4 regions of the Absiella sp. AM29-15 genome follow, and region 1 is predicted to be linked to each of the others. Evidence: riboswitches for the same ligand, from Rfam matches in the RefSeq annotation. Region 1 holds a riboswitch; each other region holds the start of a gene.
What was found. Region 1 has a riboswitch for thiamine pyrophosphate ahead of DW761_RS09925 (HAD family hydrolase). Riboswitches for the same ligand answer to the same signal wherever they lie in the genome.

Region 1 (4,202 bases):
GATCTTTTGGCATGATGATAACCTTAATCATTTTAGGTGCTTTTCTTCTTTATTTAAATAGAGCAAATCAACATAAGATAAAACAAATCAAAATAATGTTGGTTGTTATCGTAGTTTTAATATTTGTTTTTCAAGCTAGAAATCTGAATATAAATAACCTTTATTTTTATGAATTTCCTATTGACCAGAAAATACGCGAGCGTTATGGTAATCATGTAATATTGAATCAAGAAATAGAAACAGATAATCCTTTGTACAAAGATACCCAAATCTATAAATGCTATGATGAAGAAAATGATGTCACATTCTATCTAAAAGAAAAGGAAAATGAACAAGGGGAAACTGTATTTGAAGATACCCTTTCCGGGGCTTTTGTTTCTTCGTTGAACATCAATTTTACAGTTCATCAGAAGGATATTTATCCTATCAGCCGCATGTATGATAACGCAGAAGGTTTTGATATTAAAGTTACTGCGGAAAATGGTGATGCGATGGCGAAGGAATTGTATTTGCTAGTACAAAAAGTATGTGCTTCCCCTTTGTATGAAATATGTAAAGATATCCGGTTTTATGGATTGCCAGAACATGCGAAATTTGCACATTATGCCAGATATTCAAAAACAATCGAAGAATTATCAAAGCTGAATGAAAAAGAAATCAAGGACTGGTTGTTTTTCAGTATCACTGCTTATCGTTTAGATTTTACACTGTGGCAACCTGAAAAATATCAAGACGATGTACAAAAATATCTTCATGATGCTTCCGGCATTGATATATTAGGTAAGCATTACAATGATGTACATGTCGAGAATGATAAGCTTTCTATTGGCAATTTCTATCGTTTGGCTTTACATTTAGATTTGAATATCCAAAAGCTGTATGATGATAGCTTGATATGGTATACAAAAAACACGACGCAAATGATAGGAAATGGCGTCACTACCCCTTATATTGATGTGTCTTTGGTAAAAAAATTATTGTAAATGAAAAGTCGCGATTTGCGACTTTTTATGCTTTATTCATCAAGTTCCAGCAATGATTTAAAGGTCCACTGCCTTTTCCTAAATCCATGCCATCTTTTAATGCACCTGTGATATATGCCTTTGCATTTTTTACACTGTTTACCATGTCATAACCCAATGCTAAATTACTGGCAATTGCACTGGATAAGGTACAGCCGGTTCCATGGGTATTAGGATTTTGTATCTTAACACAAGGCAGCCAGACTTCTTCTCCATCATGATACAATAAATCATCTGCACAATCCTCAAAATGTCCACCTTTAATCAAAATATAGCCATGATAATTTGTGGCAATCTTTTGTGCTGCTTTAACCATATCATCTTTCGACTCAATAGAAAATTCACATAATACTTCTGCTTCTGGAATATTTGGTGTAATAATCTGTGCCAGTGGCAACAACTCTTTTTGCAGCATCGTTAATGCTTTTTGCGCTAATAGCCGATCACCACTGGTGGATACCATCACTGGATCCACCACGATATTTTTAGGTTGATATTGTTTCAGCTTTTCCACAATGACTTCGATTAATTCCGGTTGTGATACCATCCCGATTTTTACTGCATCTGGGAAAATATCTTCAAATACACAATCAAACTGTTCCTTTAAAAAGGCAGGTGTTACATTCATAATATCACGTACACCACATGTATTTTGCGCAACTAATGCGGTGATCACACTCATCCCATATACCTTATGTGCCATAAAGGTCTTTAAATCTGCCTGTGCCCCTGCCCCACCACTTGGGTCTGTGCCTGCAATTGTTAAAACTTTCTGCATAATACCTCCTCCAGTTCCTGCATATCCTCTATGTATGCATCTGCCATCCTTCTGATTTTTTCTTCATCTTTCTGCTGGCTTTTTTCTTTCACGGCTACCACATAGCATCCTGCTTTTTTTGCACCTGATACAGCGTGCAATGCATCTTCAATGACGACACACTCCGCTGGTTTTAATTGCATCTTTTCACAGGCGTAATAGAAACAAGCCGGATCATCTTTGGATAAATGGATATCTTCACAACTTAAGATATAGGAGAATTTATTTGATAGTCCATGTTTTTTCAAGGCTGTTTCACACACTTCTTTATGATTGGCACTTAATACACATAAAGTCACTGGCATTGTAGAAAGCTTCTGTATGCATTCCTTTACACCAGGTTTTAACTCCATATGGATATATCGTTTTTTCAATAAAGCATAAACTTCATCACGCACTGTCTCTAATGATTCCTTTTGTACATAATGTTTTTGAAGATATGCGACTGCTTCTTCCATGCGTAAAGTAGAAAATACTTCATCTAAATTTTCATTTGTCTGTATTCCTTTACTGATTAAATAAGAAAATGCAAAATCATCCCATACATGCATACTATCTAACAGTGTGCCATCTAAATCAAAAATACATCCTTTTATCATAGACCCTCCAAAAAAAAGAATATCCCCAACATGAGAATATTCCAATAACTAATGATTATTCCCTACGTTGGCATTATCCAAATCAGGTATCGGTCGAAGTTTTCAACTTCCTCTCAGCCGGTCATACCAGCTCCCGTGATTTCCATGGTAATCATAGCATAAAGGGACGAAAAATGAAAGCAGATATGTTACAATATTCGCATAGAGGTGAACATTATGGTAGAAACATTAAGAAAAGCTTTTCAAGAATATAAGGATATCCAAAAGGCCTACACACTCGCATTGAGTACAATGTATTATGATATCGCAACGATTGCGCCAAAGAAAGGAATTGCCAAACGTAATGAAGCAATGGCATATTTAAGTGGTGAAGCATTCAGTAAGGCAACCGATAAGGAAGCTCTTGCGATGATTGAAGAATTAGGAAAAATCACAAATGACACAGAAGAAAAAAGAGAAATCACGTTGTTTCTAAAAGGTATGGAATATGATCGGGTATTGCCAAAAGATGTATATGTCGCAATGCAGAAAAGCATCAACGACAGTGAAGCCGCATGGCATATCGCAAAAGATCAGGATGATTATGCATCTTTCGCACCTTATTTAAAAGATGTGATTCTAAAACAAAAAGAAGCACTGACGTATGTACAAAAAGAAAGTACAGACTATGATTATTTATTAGATCGCTACGAAGATGGGATGAATGTGAAACAATATGATGCATTTTTTAATTCCATCAAAGAACAACTGGTACCTTTCATCAAAAAAATTAATGAACAGAAGGAACAGATCGATGATTCCGTATTACATCAAAGTTTTGATATTGATCAACAGGCAAAATACAATGCGCAATTACTAGATTATTTAGGAATAGATCGAGAAAAATGCATTATGGGATTAACGGAACATCCATTTACTGATTTCTTTAGTGAGAATGAGGCACGTATTACCACACATTATTATGAACATGATGTTATGTCTGGCATCTTTTCCACAATGCATGAATATGGTCATGCTTTATATTCGTTACAGGTAAAACCAGAATATGATGGAACTGCTTTAAAAGATAATATTGGTTACGCTATGCATGAAAGTCAATCCCGCTTTATGGAAAATCATATCGGGCGTCATCCAGCTTTCTGGCAGGTACAATACCCTATCCTTCAAAGCTATTTCCCAAAACAACTTTCTCATGTATCCTTTGAAGATTTCATGCGTATGATCAATATTACACGACCTTCTTTTATACGAACAGAAGCAGATGAATTGACCTATCCATTACATATTTTAATTCGTTATGAATTAGAAAAAGAAATTTTCAATGGTTCTATTCCTCTTGATCAGTTAGAAACCATGTGGAATGATAAATATGAAAAATATCTGGGGCTTCGTCCACGTAATCATCGTGAAGGAATTTTACAGGATATGCACTGGGGCGGTGGCAATTTTGGATATTTTCCAACATACGCCTTAGGAAGTGCTTATGCAGCACAGTTTTATAGTGCTATGGAAAAACAGCTGCCAGTGGCAGATTATTTAAGAAACAATCAATTTGATAAAATCGCGGCATGGTTAAAAGACAATATCCACTATGTTGGTGCCTATCAAAACGCTAATGAAGTTTTAAAACAAGCAACAGGTGACACCTTTCGTGCCCAATACTACATCGATTATTTAATGAATAAATATCGTACATTATATCAACTTTAGGAGAATTTTTATGATAGAAACAAAACGATTAATTTTACGCCCATTTCATGAACA
Region 2 (4,202 bases), on a different contig from region 1:
GGTTCTTTGATAGTATTCTAACAGTGATATGACTGATTCTTGATAAAAAACCAGTTCCTAAATAGTTGCCTTTCTCAGTCATAATATTTACAATTGCGCCATTTTCAGCATCATCATCAATAGAAACTACATTATTTTTATACATCCACATTTGGCCCTTTTCAAGCCATGATGCGCCTTCTTCTGATATGATGACCACAGGATATTTTTTCTTCATACATTTACCTCTCATTCACAAATACACCTCATTTTAACATAATCGTTTCCTTACATACAATCATTATCGTGAATTTTCATAATTAAAAAAGAGATTTAAAAAGAAAAAAACATAGAAAATCCAGTATTTGCATGGCTTTCTATGCTTCCTTCTATTTTAAAATTGTTTTGATTTTTTCTTTCAGTTCTTTAGCGGCCAATTCACAATCGGCCTGCTTCATAATAGCTGATACAACACAGATTCCATCGATATCGGTTTCTTGTAAAATATCGCAGTTATCTTTATTTAATCCACCAATGGCTCCTACAGGTATGGATACATGTTTACATATATCCTGTAATGTTTCAACTTTTGTGAGTACTGTTTTTACTTTTGTGGTAGTCGGATATATTGCGCCAACACCTAAATAATCTGCGCCATCAGCCTGCGCTTTTATGGCAGCTTCTACAGTTTTTGCGGTCGCACCAACGATTTTATCAGGTCCCAACAACTTTCTTGCGAGTGCCACTGGCATATCATCTGCACCAACATGAACGCCTGCGGCATCCACTGCCATTGCAACATCAATTCGATCATCAATCAGTAAAGGTAAATCATAACGATCACTAATCGCTTTTACTTTATTTGCTAAATCTATATATTCCTTCGTTGTCCGATTCTTTTCACGTAATTGGATAAGTGTGACACCACCTCTACATGCGGCTTCTACTTTTGATAAAAACTCTTCTTCTGTCATATTTGTAGAATCTGTGACCAGATATAATGTTAAATCTAATTTGCTCATAGCACTACCTCACTTATTTTTGCATATTTTAAATACTCTTCTTTTTCTAATGCATACAGCCAATCAAATAATTTATAATGAAAACTTCCCGGCATCGTGGTTTCTTTCAGACACTTTTCTGCGACAACGCCAAAATAGCTACATGCCAGCATACAAGCTTTTATAGGCTCCATACAGGATAAAAAAGTCGCAGTGATTACATTTAACATACAGCCTGTGCCCGTACATAAAGTCAATAATTCACAGCCGTTTTCTACTTTATAGGTATGTATCCCATCACTGATGATATCTATAGCTCCACTGCATAAGATACAACAGCCTGTTTGTTTCGCAAAGTCCTGAATCCAGATGGCACTGTCTTCTACACGTTCGATATCAGAATCTCCAACATCAATGCCAAGTGCATGTGCAGGCTTTCCTGCAATTGCACGAATCTCTGAAAGATTTCCTTTGATTACATCGATATGGTAAGCATCCATCATTGATTTTGCATAATTATAACGCAAGTCGCTACAGCCAACACCTACCAAATCTAAAACAACTGGTATGTAGTTTTCGTTAGCAGTTTTTATGGATACTATCATTGCTTTACTTCGGATATCATCAAAGTTTCCCAGATTTAAGGCTAGTGCTTTCGCGGTTTTGGTGATTTGTGCTACTTCATCCGGGTGTTGTGCCATAATTGGTTTTCCACCTAACGCAAGAACTGCATTAGCACAATCATTCATAGATATGGGATTGGTGATACAATGAATCAGATTATGCGTCAAGTGCAGCTTCGCTTTGTCCTGCCACAACTCCTCTTGTATATTCATAGGTCTTACCTCCAAGCTTTCTCTGCATTTTCGCAAGCATACCATTATGCTGCAGTTTCAACAGGAATGCGAAAGCAATACTTCCTCCAATGATGGTTCCCATCAGGAAACTTGGCACATAGAACATCCATGTTAATCCATTTTTACCCCATAGATATGCCATAACAGGATAGGATACGATAGCACCAATAATCCCTGTACCGATAATTTCTCCAAGCACAGCGGCCCAGATTTTTCCATTGCTTGCTCGATATAGTATGCCAGATAATGCTGCGCCAAAGACAGCTCCTGTTAATGCAAGTGGTGGAATTCCCATACATGCCATACGAATAATACCGATAGCTACAGCACACCCCAAAGAATACCATGGTCCCATCAATACTGCCATTGTGATATTGATCAAGTGGGCCATCGGACACATTCCTTCTACTCGAAGAATGGGTGATATTACCACACCTACCGCTACCATCATCGCAAAAAATACGCTACGAAAAATTTGATTTTGTTTGTTCATAAAAAACACCCTCCTATTTGTTCGCTGGAAATGCTGAACCAAATAAAAGGATACAAATAAAAATCAGCGCCGTTTATCGGGTTCAGTTTCCAGATATGGTACGGTCGAAACGCTTGCCAGTTTCCTCTCAGCCTGTCTGCAGGCTCCCTCGCTGATTATCTTTTAATGTAAGGCGCTCCCCTTCCATTAGCAGTAATAAAAAAGAGATATATCCACGTAAAGACATATCTCAGATTACCTCTGTTATACTCCCTACGCCGGCATTACCCGTATCAGGTTCACAGGGTCGAAACGTAATGTTTCCTCTCAGCACACATTGGCTCCCCTTTTTATTACATTAGTATGGTACCACTTTGAAATAAGGATTGCAAGAGCTTTTTTTCATAGTGATTTACATTAGAAATAAGATATATTCAGACTTTTTATGCAGTCACACTGCTTTCCTGCAGCTCCTTTTGTACAAGCGTTGTTTTAACCCATCGATTTTGTTGATAGATCCATTGCCCTACAATACATTCTAAAATATTACTTAACAACATCGCAAGCCATATACCGGTAATACCCAATTCCGTGAACTTATGAAACAGGATAATCATAGGAATGCGAAAGCCCCATAGCCGCAACATTGAAAGAATAAAGGTAGTATTGGTATGCCCGGATCCATTGAATACACTGTTTAAATTCATATACCAGCCCATAAAAACACCTGTCAATAATGCGAAAAAATTGTACTCAAATGCAATAGACAGTAACTCTTCACTGGCATCTGGAACAAATATACGGGTAAATGGATTGATCAACAGCATGCCGATAATCGTTAACGCAATGGCACTGATCACGGATATACGCATGGTTACCCAATAACATTTTCTTGCCCTTTCGATATTACCAGCACCTAAATTCTGACCGATAAATGTCGCAAGTATGGAACCGAAGGATACAATCGGTATATACATCAAATTCACAAGTTTACCACCAACACCATACGCAGATATCGCCACTGCTCCATAGAACACGATATATTTATTCATAATCACAAAGCCTAAACTTTCTAAGAATTGACCACTCGCTGCTGGTATACACAGACGTAGAATTGTTTTCCCATCAGATAATTGAAAAGGATATTTACGAAACGCCACATAAACTTCATTGTCTTTTGAGCGAATAGATCGATAAGCAAGTGGTAGTACAAGAATCTTTGATAATACTGTCGCTACTGCTGCCCCCATGATGCCCATATGGAACACAAAGATAAATAATGGATCTAAGAATACATTTAATATTGACGCAATCGCATTTAATTTTACACCGCTTTTACTATCCCCGGCACTTTGACGAATTGCCATATATAGATTTAATAAGATCAATCCCAGATAATCAAATGATATTCCAATCAGATAATCATGAGAATCCTGATATATTTCGGCTGGTGTATCCAGATATCCTAATATTGTATTTGAAAATAAGATTGTGCCAACGCTTAATATAATCGCAAAGATAAACGCAAAGTATACCAGGGCTGTCGCAAAACGGTTAGCTTCATCTTTTTGTTTTGCGCCTAGTTTCGTAGATATGATTGCAATCGCTGCCGCACTTAATCCAGATGCCACACTTTGTGCACACCACATAATTGGTCCAACAAGTGATACAGCCCCGACCTGTAGTTCACCAATCTGACCTACCCAGAACGTATCAATTACGTTATATAATGAGTTTAAAATATTAAGTAAAAATAAAGGAACCGCCATACGAAACAGTGCCTTTGTCAGATTTCCCTCTAAAATCCCTGTTTGATCCATAATCTCCCTCTTCTCTAAAATCTTGTAACTATTATACCACGTCATAAACGCCCTTGGCATGCGTAGTTTGGTT
Region 3 (4,202 bases), on a different contig from region 1:
CGTAAACGGGTAATGGATATCATGACAAACCCTATGAAATGGGCGGAGCATGAAGGCATAGAATTTAGAGATGTCGCAAAAGATGGCAGTATTCTATGGCTGGAAATCAGTGTACACTATGCTGGCTCTGAAGAAGGTGTGGATATCTATGATACCCTGTGTACAGATGTGACGGCCATTAAGAAGCAAGAAAAAGAACTGTTGGATTCACAAAATGTACTTCAAAGTATTTTGGGTATTTCCAATGCAAAAGGCTCTAAAGTATCCTTAGCAATGAAAAATAAAGAATATGCAGCTTATCTGTTCGCAAATTCTATGAGTGGTGGTATTATCGCTGGTTATTGTGATGAAGGTTTTACCCTGTATTTCGCAAATGATGAAATCATCAGTTTACTGGGATTTGATTCCTATCAGGATTTTTATGATGGGATCAATGGTAAATTAATGAACACAATCTATATAGAAGATCGCAACCGGGTAAAAAGAGATATTGGGGATAACTTTTATGAAGGCTACGAATATACAGTAAACTATCGTATGGTACGTAAAAACAATTCCTTATTATGGGTCATTAATAGAGGAAGGGTGATTAAGGCTGAAAATGATCAGCTTGCGGTAATTTCTTATTGTATCGATATCAGTGAAAAAATGAATACACAGATGGAATTAAGAAAAGCCCAGGAAGATATCAACCTTTTAAATTCTCTGGTACCAGGAGGCTATCATCAATGTTACGATAAACCAGATTTTCCAATTAAACATGTATCTGATCGATTCCTTGATATGATTGGATACACCAAAGAAGAACTGGAGCTAAACTTTGATAATAAATACATCAATCTGATATATCCTGCCGATCGAGAGCTCATGCGTGAAACAGTACGTTACTCTCGTGGCAATCAAGGATTATTTACGGGAGAATACCGATTATATACAGCCAATGGAATTATCTGGGTACGTGATCAAACACGAATCATCATCGAAGATAACGAATGTTTCTTTGCAGGTATCATTGAAGATATCACAGACATTATCAATATGAAACAGAAACTGGAAACCATTGTCGCAAATACACCAGGAGATGTTTTCTGTATAGAGAATAACGAAATATATTTCTATAGTTTTAACCTTTCAAAAACCATGGGTTATTCCCATGAAGAATATAAACAGCAGATCATAGAAACCAAAGGTACCTGCTTTACAGATCCAAGAGATAAAAAGATGGTTCATGAAGCAATTTTCAACGCAAGAAAAACCAAACAGGATATTGATCTGATGTTTCGCAGTATCACGAAAAACAAAGAAACCCGCTATATTCATATGATTGCGATGAACAGAGGATTATATGAAGGAGATCTTTTGTATTATGGAATTATGATGGATGCGACAGCACTTATCAATAAGGAACAAGAATTAAATATCACCCAGCAGATGTATGAAAGCATTATCCATCAGGCAAATCTAAGTGTTTGGGAATATGAAGCGAAACGAGATATTCTGACAATCAATGAAGATGGATTAAAACAAATCTGTACGATGAATCCCAATAACGCAGTAAAGAATTATAATAACTATATTCTGAGTGATTTCTTAAAACGTGATTATAATCGATATTCTGGATGTAAAAGTCTGGAATTGTTGAAAAATAAAATCTTAAAACATAAATTCAACGAAGAAATTATAGAAGTCATGTTATTTAGCAATCTTCATCGCTGGGTAAAATTAACCTGTGAGCCTATCTTTGATGAAAATGGTGAATTGATCAAAGTAATAGGATATCTTCAAAATATCAGTAAACAAGTAGAAAAGGAAACACTGGCAAAAGAAGAAAAAAAATATGCACAGTTTGATTCTTTGACAGGTATTTATAATCGTCGTATGGGTGAATTAATGATGCGTAATGCACTTGTGTTATGCAGCAGTAAGCAGAAATATGCATTGATGATGATTGATCTTGATGATTTTAAACAAATCAACGACCAATATGGGCATTTACAGGGAGATCGTGTATTACGTGAAATCGCCTCCGTGATTATGACGCATATGGGTAATGGAGATATCTTCTGCCGTTATGGTGGAGATGAATTCTTAGTTCTGATGAAATATCAACAATTAGATGCCATTAAACAAAAAATCAATGCTATTCAAAACAGTCTTGCGAAATGCTGTACCCTTCAGGGAAATGAAAATGTTTATATATCCATTGGCGTTGCCACAGCACCAATGCATGGAATGAATCTGCAAGTCTTATATGAGAAAGCAGATAAAGCTTTATATCGTGCAAAATTAAATGGAAAGAATCAATATTATATTTACGCAGAATAGTATATTGTAAAATTTACATTGACTTATTGGTTTATGTATGGTCTAATAAATACGTACAAAAAATGGGGTGCCAATGATGGCTGAGATTGGATCAATAAAGATCCTGACCCACTGAACCTGATACGGGTAATGCCGGCGAAGGGATTTTATTGTGACGAAAGTGTAATCCACGATATAAATTTACTAAGCAAAAGCTGACACCGTAGCAGGCGTTCAGCTTTTTTTAGGAGGAAGAAAATGGAATACACAACACAAATGAACGCTGCTAGAAACAACGTGATCACAAAAGAAATGAAAGCTGTCGCAGCCTATGAACAGATGGATGTAGAAGAGGTACGCGATTATGTTGCGAAAGGACAAATTGTCATTCCGGCAAATAAAAACCATACCTGTTTAAAACCTTATGGAATTGGCAGAATGCTAAAAACAAAAATCAATGTCAATCTGGGCACAAGCAAAGACTGTTTAGATTTGGATATGGAAATGGAAAAAGTCAAAAGTGCCGTAAACATGGGCGCAGAAGCTATCATGGATTTAAGCTCTTTTGGGGATACACAAACATTTAGAAGAAAGCTGACAAAAGAATGTCCAGCAATATTAGGAACTGTGCCAATTTATGATGCAGTCGTTTACTACAATAAGGCATTAAAAGATATCACAACACAGGAATGGCTGGATGTATTTCGTATGCACGCAGAAGATGGTGTAGATTTTATGACCATCCATTGTGGAATAAACAAACGTACAGCACAACGCTTTAAAGACAATAAACGTATCACAAACATTGTATCCAGAGGCGGCTCTATCATTTTCGCATGGATGGAAATAACAGGGAATGAAAATCCATTCTATGAACGATTTGATGAAGTGCTGGATATCTGCCAGAAATATGATGTTACTTTAAGTTTAGGCGATGCATGTCGCCCTGGCTGTATTGAAGATGGTTCTGATATTTCTCAGATCGAAGAACTTGTGACATTAGGGGAACTAACAAAACGGGCATGGGAAAAAGATGTTCAGGTCATGATTGAAGGACCAGGTCATATGCCTTTAAATCAGATTCAGGCAAATATGGAAATTCAGAATACCATTTGTAAAGGCGCACCATTCTACGTATTAGGACCTATTGTTACAGATGTTGCACCAGGTTATGATCATATCACGGCAGCGATTGGTGGTGCCATTGCGGCTACTTATGGCGCAAGTTTCCTATGTTATGTAACACCGGCTGAACACCTGCGTTTACCAGATGTGAATGATGTAAAAGAAGGTATTATCGCAAGTAAAATCGCAGCACATGCGGCAGATGTTGCCAAAGGTGTTAAAGGTGCGATTGACTGGGATCACAAAATGGCAATGGCAAGAAGAAATCTGGATTGGGAAACCATGTTTGAAACAGCGATTGATCCTGAAAAAGCAAGACGATATCGTAAAGACAGCACACCAGAAAGAGAAGATACATGTACAATGTGTGGAAAAATGTGTGCAATTCGTAATATGAATAAGATACTAAATGGGGAAAACGTGGATATCATGGAAGAAGAATAATGAGAAAACATCGTCGATTTCGGCGATGTTTTTCTATAGAATGTTATAGGGAAGTGAATTAAAATATTTGAATTAATCATTTTTTTTATGATTAAACGTGTTATACTATTGAATATAATGTAAGTCGTCGATAAGTCGTCGATAAGTCGTCGATAAGTCGTCGATAAGTCGTCGATGAAAAAATATGGTTATCGGTCAAAAAGCCTTTAAAATAGCGTATTTTGATAAAAATTAGTCGTTGATAAGTCGTTGATAAGTCGTCGATAAGTCGTCGATAAGTCGTCGATAAGTCGTCGATAAATCGTTTAAAGAAATTAAAAACGGATGGG
Region 4 (4,202 bases), on a different contig from region 1:
GGTCTACTTTTGTAGGATCCTTTCCAGAAAATGCTCCACCACCATGACGTGCCATACCACCATATGTATCTACAATTATTTTTCTTCCTGTTAAACCACTATCCCCTTGAGGTCCGCCTATTACAAAGCGTCCTGTTGGATTGATATAAATCTTTGTATCTTCATCTATCATTTTAGGATCTATGATGACATCTATCACATGCTCCTTTAAATCTTTACGAATTGTATCTAAAGAAACTGTATCGGAATGTTGCGTTGAAATAACAATCGTATCTACACGTGTAGGTTTATCATCAATATATTCCACCGTAACCTGTGTTTTCCCATCAGGACGAAGATAGTCTACAATTCCATCCTTACGAATTTTTGTCAACTGTTTAGCAAGTCTGTGGGCAAGGGAAATAGACATTGGCATATATTCAAGTGTTTCATCGCAGGCATATCCAAACATCATTCCCTGATCCCCTGCACCATTGTTTTCTTCTCCGCCTTCTTTTGTTTCTAGAGAGTGATCAACACCCATGGCAATATCAGAAGACTGTTCATCAATTGAAGTTAAAACAGAACAAGTCGTTCCATCAAAGCCATATTTTGCTCTATCATATCCAATTTCCAAAATCGTATTTCTTGCGATACTTGGAATGTCAACGTAACAATTTGTAGATATTTCTCCCATGATCATCACCATACCCGTTGTACAGCATGTTTCACAAGCAACTCGTGCCATTGGATCTTTTTCTAAAATTGCATCTAATACTGCATCTGAAATCTGATCACATATTTTATCAGGATGTCCTTCTGTTACAGACTCAGAAGTAAAAAATTGTCTATTTAGCATATTTATTATTTCCTTTCTCATGTTCAACTATATTATCGTTCATTCTAGTTCATAAAACAAGATTTAATATAAATGATTTCATAAATTCATGAAAAAAAGATTTACCCATTTTCTTGTTCATATGGGCAAATCTTTATCATTACGCTGTTTTTTCTTTATTTAAATGCAGACGCTCAACTAAAATTGGCACAACGATCATTCCGACAATCGTTGTAGCAATCATATATGGTGCATTGTATATAATGGAACCCCACCATGTTGTTTCCCATACTATCACACCACCAATGGTATGACTTGCAAAACGCAGAAAATTGGTAATTAGAATTCCAGAATAGAAATACTTATAATTTGGAAATAAGCTAGCCAAACCATATACACTAAATGCGATTAAGTAATCCATTAGGAATCCCAATAACTGTGGGATATACATTGGACCTGTCACAAACTGAATCAATACAGAAACAAGTCCAACGATGGTTCCTTTGATCCATCCTAAATGATAACTGCAAACGATCAACGCAATTGTCGATACGCCAATAGAACCACCATTTGGCATCTTCAAGAAAGGAATCATATTTGTAAAGTAATCAAGCACCATGAATAATGCAGCATAAAATGCCATATAAACCAAATCTAATGTTGTCAATTTTTTCATAAAAAAACACCTCCGTGAGGCGTAAGTCAACAAATCTAAGAATTCATAGATCTGACTCCCTACGCTAGTATTAACTAGATCAGGTCATAAGGGTGTTTCTCAGCCCGAAGGCACCCCTGTCATGACGTTATTTATTATACACACTTTATCTGAAATTGCAATAGATGTAAAAAAAGCATCAGTCATAGACCAATGCTTTTCATCATAAGTTTAAATTACTCGATGATTTCAGTAACGTTACCTGAACCTACTGTACGTCCACCTTCACGGATAGAGAATTTAGTGTTGTTTTCGATAGCGATTGGAGCGATCAATTCAACAGTCATTTCTACGTTATCTCCAGGCATACACATATCAGTTCCTTCTGGTAATGTGATAACACCAGTTACGTCAGTTGTACGGAAGTAGAACTGAGGACGGTAGTTAGATACGAATGGAGTGTGACGTCCACCTTCATCTTTGCTCAATACATAAACCTGAGCTTTGAATTTTGTGTGAGGGTGTACTGTTCCTGGTTTAGCAAGAACCTGTCCACGCTGGATTTCATCACGGTTGATACCACGTAACAATGCACCAATGTTGTCACCTGATTCAGCATATTCCAACTGTTTACGGAACATTTCCAATCCAGTGATAACTGTTTTACGAGTGTCGTGGATACCAACGATTTCAACTTCTTCACCCATCTTAACAACACCACGTTCAACACGGCCAGTAGCAACTGTACCACGTCCTGTGATAGTCATAACGTCTTCTACAGACATCAAGAATGGTTTATCAGTGTCACGAACTGGATCTGGGATATATTCGTCAACAGCATCCATTAATTCGTGGATAGCACCAACATATTTAGGATCTCCTTCAAGAGCCTTCAATGCAGAACCACGGATAACTGGAGCGTTATCTCCGTCGAATCCGTATTCGCTTAATAATTCACGAACTTCCATTTCAACAAGGTCGATTAATTCTTCATCATCAACCATGTCGCATTTGTTCAAGAATACAACGATGTAAGGAACACCTACCTGACGAGCAAGTAAGATGTGCTCACGAGTCTGAGGCATAGGACCATCAGATGCAGCAACTACAAGGATAGCACCATCCATCTGAGCAGCACCAGTGATCATGTTCTTAACGTAGTCAGCGTGACCTGGACAGTCAACGTGTGCATAGTGACGTTTGTCTGTCTGATACTCAACGTGAGCAGTGTTAATTGTGATACCACGTTCTTTTTCTTCTGGAGCACCATCGATTGCATCGTAAGCTTTTGCTTCAGCCATACCGTCTTTTGCAAGTACGTTTGTGATTGCAGCAGTTAAAGTTGTTTTACCGTGGTCAACGTGTCCGATAGTTCCAATGTTAACATGTGTTTTGGAACGGTCAAATTTTTCTTTAGCCATTTTAATTTTCCTCCTAATTTATAGTTTTCATGTATATTCTAATTCAAAGTTTTTATAAAAGCAACAATTAATTTTCAGAACTGTTGTTTTTAACGATTTTTTCTGCAATACTCTTAGGAACTTCGCTATAATGATCGAATTTCATAGAGTAATTTCCACGTCCCTGAGTGAATGAACGAAGGTCAGTTACATAACCAAACATTTCAGATAATGGGATGTGTGCCTTAACAATGATCGCATTTCCTCTTTCTTCCTGGTCAATGATTGCACCACGACGAGAACTTACGTCACCCATAACGCTACCTAAATATTCATTAGGTGCAGTTACTTCAACTTCCATAACTGGTTCTAGGATAACTGGTTTACATTTCTTAGCAGCAGCTTTTAAAGCCATAGATGCAGCAATCTTATAAGCCATTTCACTAGAATCGACATCATGGTAAGATCCATCAAACAATGTAGCTTTGATATCGATTACTGGGTAACCAGCGATGATACCATTCTGCAATGCATCTTCCAGACCTTCAGCAGTTGGTTTGATATATTCACGAGGAACACTACCACCAACAGTTGCGTCAACGAATTCAAATCCTTTACCTTCTTCTTGAGGTTCAAATTTGATCCATACGTGACCATACTGACCACGTCCACCAGACTGTTTGATGTATTTTCCTTCACAATCAGCAGCTTCACGAATTGTTTCACGGTAAGCAACCATTGGCTGACCAACGTTAGCTTCTACCTTAAATTCACGACGCAGACGGTCAACGATAATATCCAGGTGAAGTTCACCAACACCAGCGATAATTGTCTGACCTGTTTCCTGATCAGTGTAAGTTTTGAATGTAGGGTCTTCTTCTGCAAGTTTTGCAAGAGCAAGTCCCATTTTATCCTGGTCAGCTTTTGTTTTTGGTTCCAGAGATAATTCAATAACTGGTTCTGGGAATTCCATGCTTTCCAGTACAACAGGATGATCTTCAGCACACAGAGAATCTCCGGTAGTAGTTACCTTTAAACCTACTGCTGCAGCAATATCACCTGCATAAACTTCTTCGATTTCTTTACGAGAGTTTGCATGCATCTGTACGATACGTCCAAAACGTTCTCTCTTACCTTTTGTTGAGTTTAAGATATAACTTCCTGATTTTGCAGTACCTGAGTATACACGGAAGTATGATAACTTACCAACGAATGGGTCAGTAGCAATTTTGAATGCCAATGCAGAGAATGGTTCTTCATCACTTGCATGACGTTCTACTTCTGTACCATCTTCCAAAGTACCCTTAATTGCAGGAATATCTAATGGAGA

Region 2: another riboswitch for thiamine pyrophosphate. It lies ahead of thiW (energy coupling factor transporter S component ThiW); the one in region 1 lies ahead of DW761_RS09925 (HAD family hydrolase).
Region 3: another riboswitch for thiamine pyrophosphate. It lies ahead of thiC (phosphomethylpyrimidine synthase ThiC); the one in region 1 lies ahead of DW761_RS09925 (HAD family hydrolase).
Region 4: another riboswitch for thiamine pyrophosphate. It lies ahead of DW761_RS12490 (energy-coupled thiamine transporter ThiT); the one in region 1 lies ahead of DW761_RS09925 (HAD family hydrolase).

What each region holds. Positions count from the first base shown of each region.
Region 1 is NZ_QVFL01000008.1:112,913-117,114, forward strand. It holds gene DW761_RS09915 (J domain-containing protein) at 1-983, shown strand, start outside; gene thiD (bifunctional hydroxymethylpyrimidine kinase/phosphomethylpyrimidine kinase) at 1,009-1,800, opposite strand; gene DW761_RS09925 (HAD family hydrolase) at 1,785-2,438, opposite strand; TPP riboswitch at 2,480-2,585, opposite strand; gene DW761_RS09930 (carboxypeptidase M32) at 2,655-4,148, shown strand; gene DW761_RS09935 (GNAT family N-acetyltransferase) at 4,159-4,202, shown strand, end outside.
Region 2 is NZ_QVFL01000001.1:2,543-6,744, forward strand. It holds gene DW761_RS00010 (class I SAM-dependent rRNA methyltransferase) at 1-217, opposite strand, end outside; gene thiE (thiamine phosphate synthase) at 369-1,001, opposite strand; gene thiM (hydroxyethylthiazole kinase) at 998-1,816, opposite strand; gene thiW (energy coupling factor transporter S component ThiW) at 1,761-2,330, opposite strand; TPP riboswitch at 2,563-2,667, opposite strand; gene DW761_RS00030 (MATE family efflux transporter) at 2,753-4,129, opposite strand.
Region 3 is NZ_QVFL01000021.1:26,968-31,169, reverse strand. It holds gene DW761_RS18045 (diguanylate cyclase domain-containing protein) at 1-2,325, shown strand, start outside; TPP riboswitch at 2,379-2,486, shown strand; gene thiC (phosphomethylpyrimidine synthase ThiC) at 2,563-3,873, shown strand.
Region 4 is NZ_QVFL01000011.1:140,502-144,703, forward strand. It holds gene metK (methionine adenosyltransferase) at 1-838, opposite strand, end outside; gene DW761_RS12490 (energy-coupled thiamine transporter ThiT) at 978-1,493, opposite strand; TPP riboswitch at 1,533-1,621, opposite strand; gene tuf (elongation factor Tu) at 1,709-2,893, opposite strand; gene fusA (elongation factor G) at 2,961-4,202, opposite strand, start outside.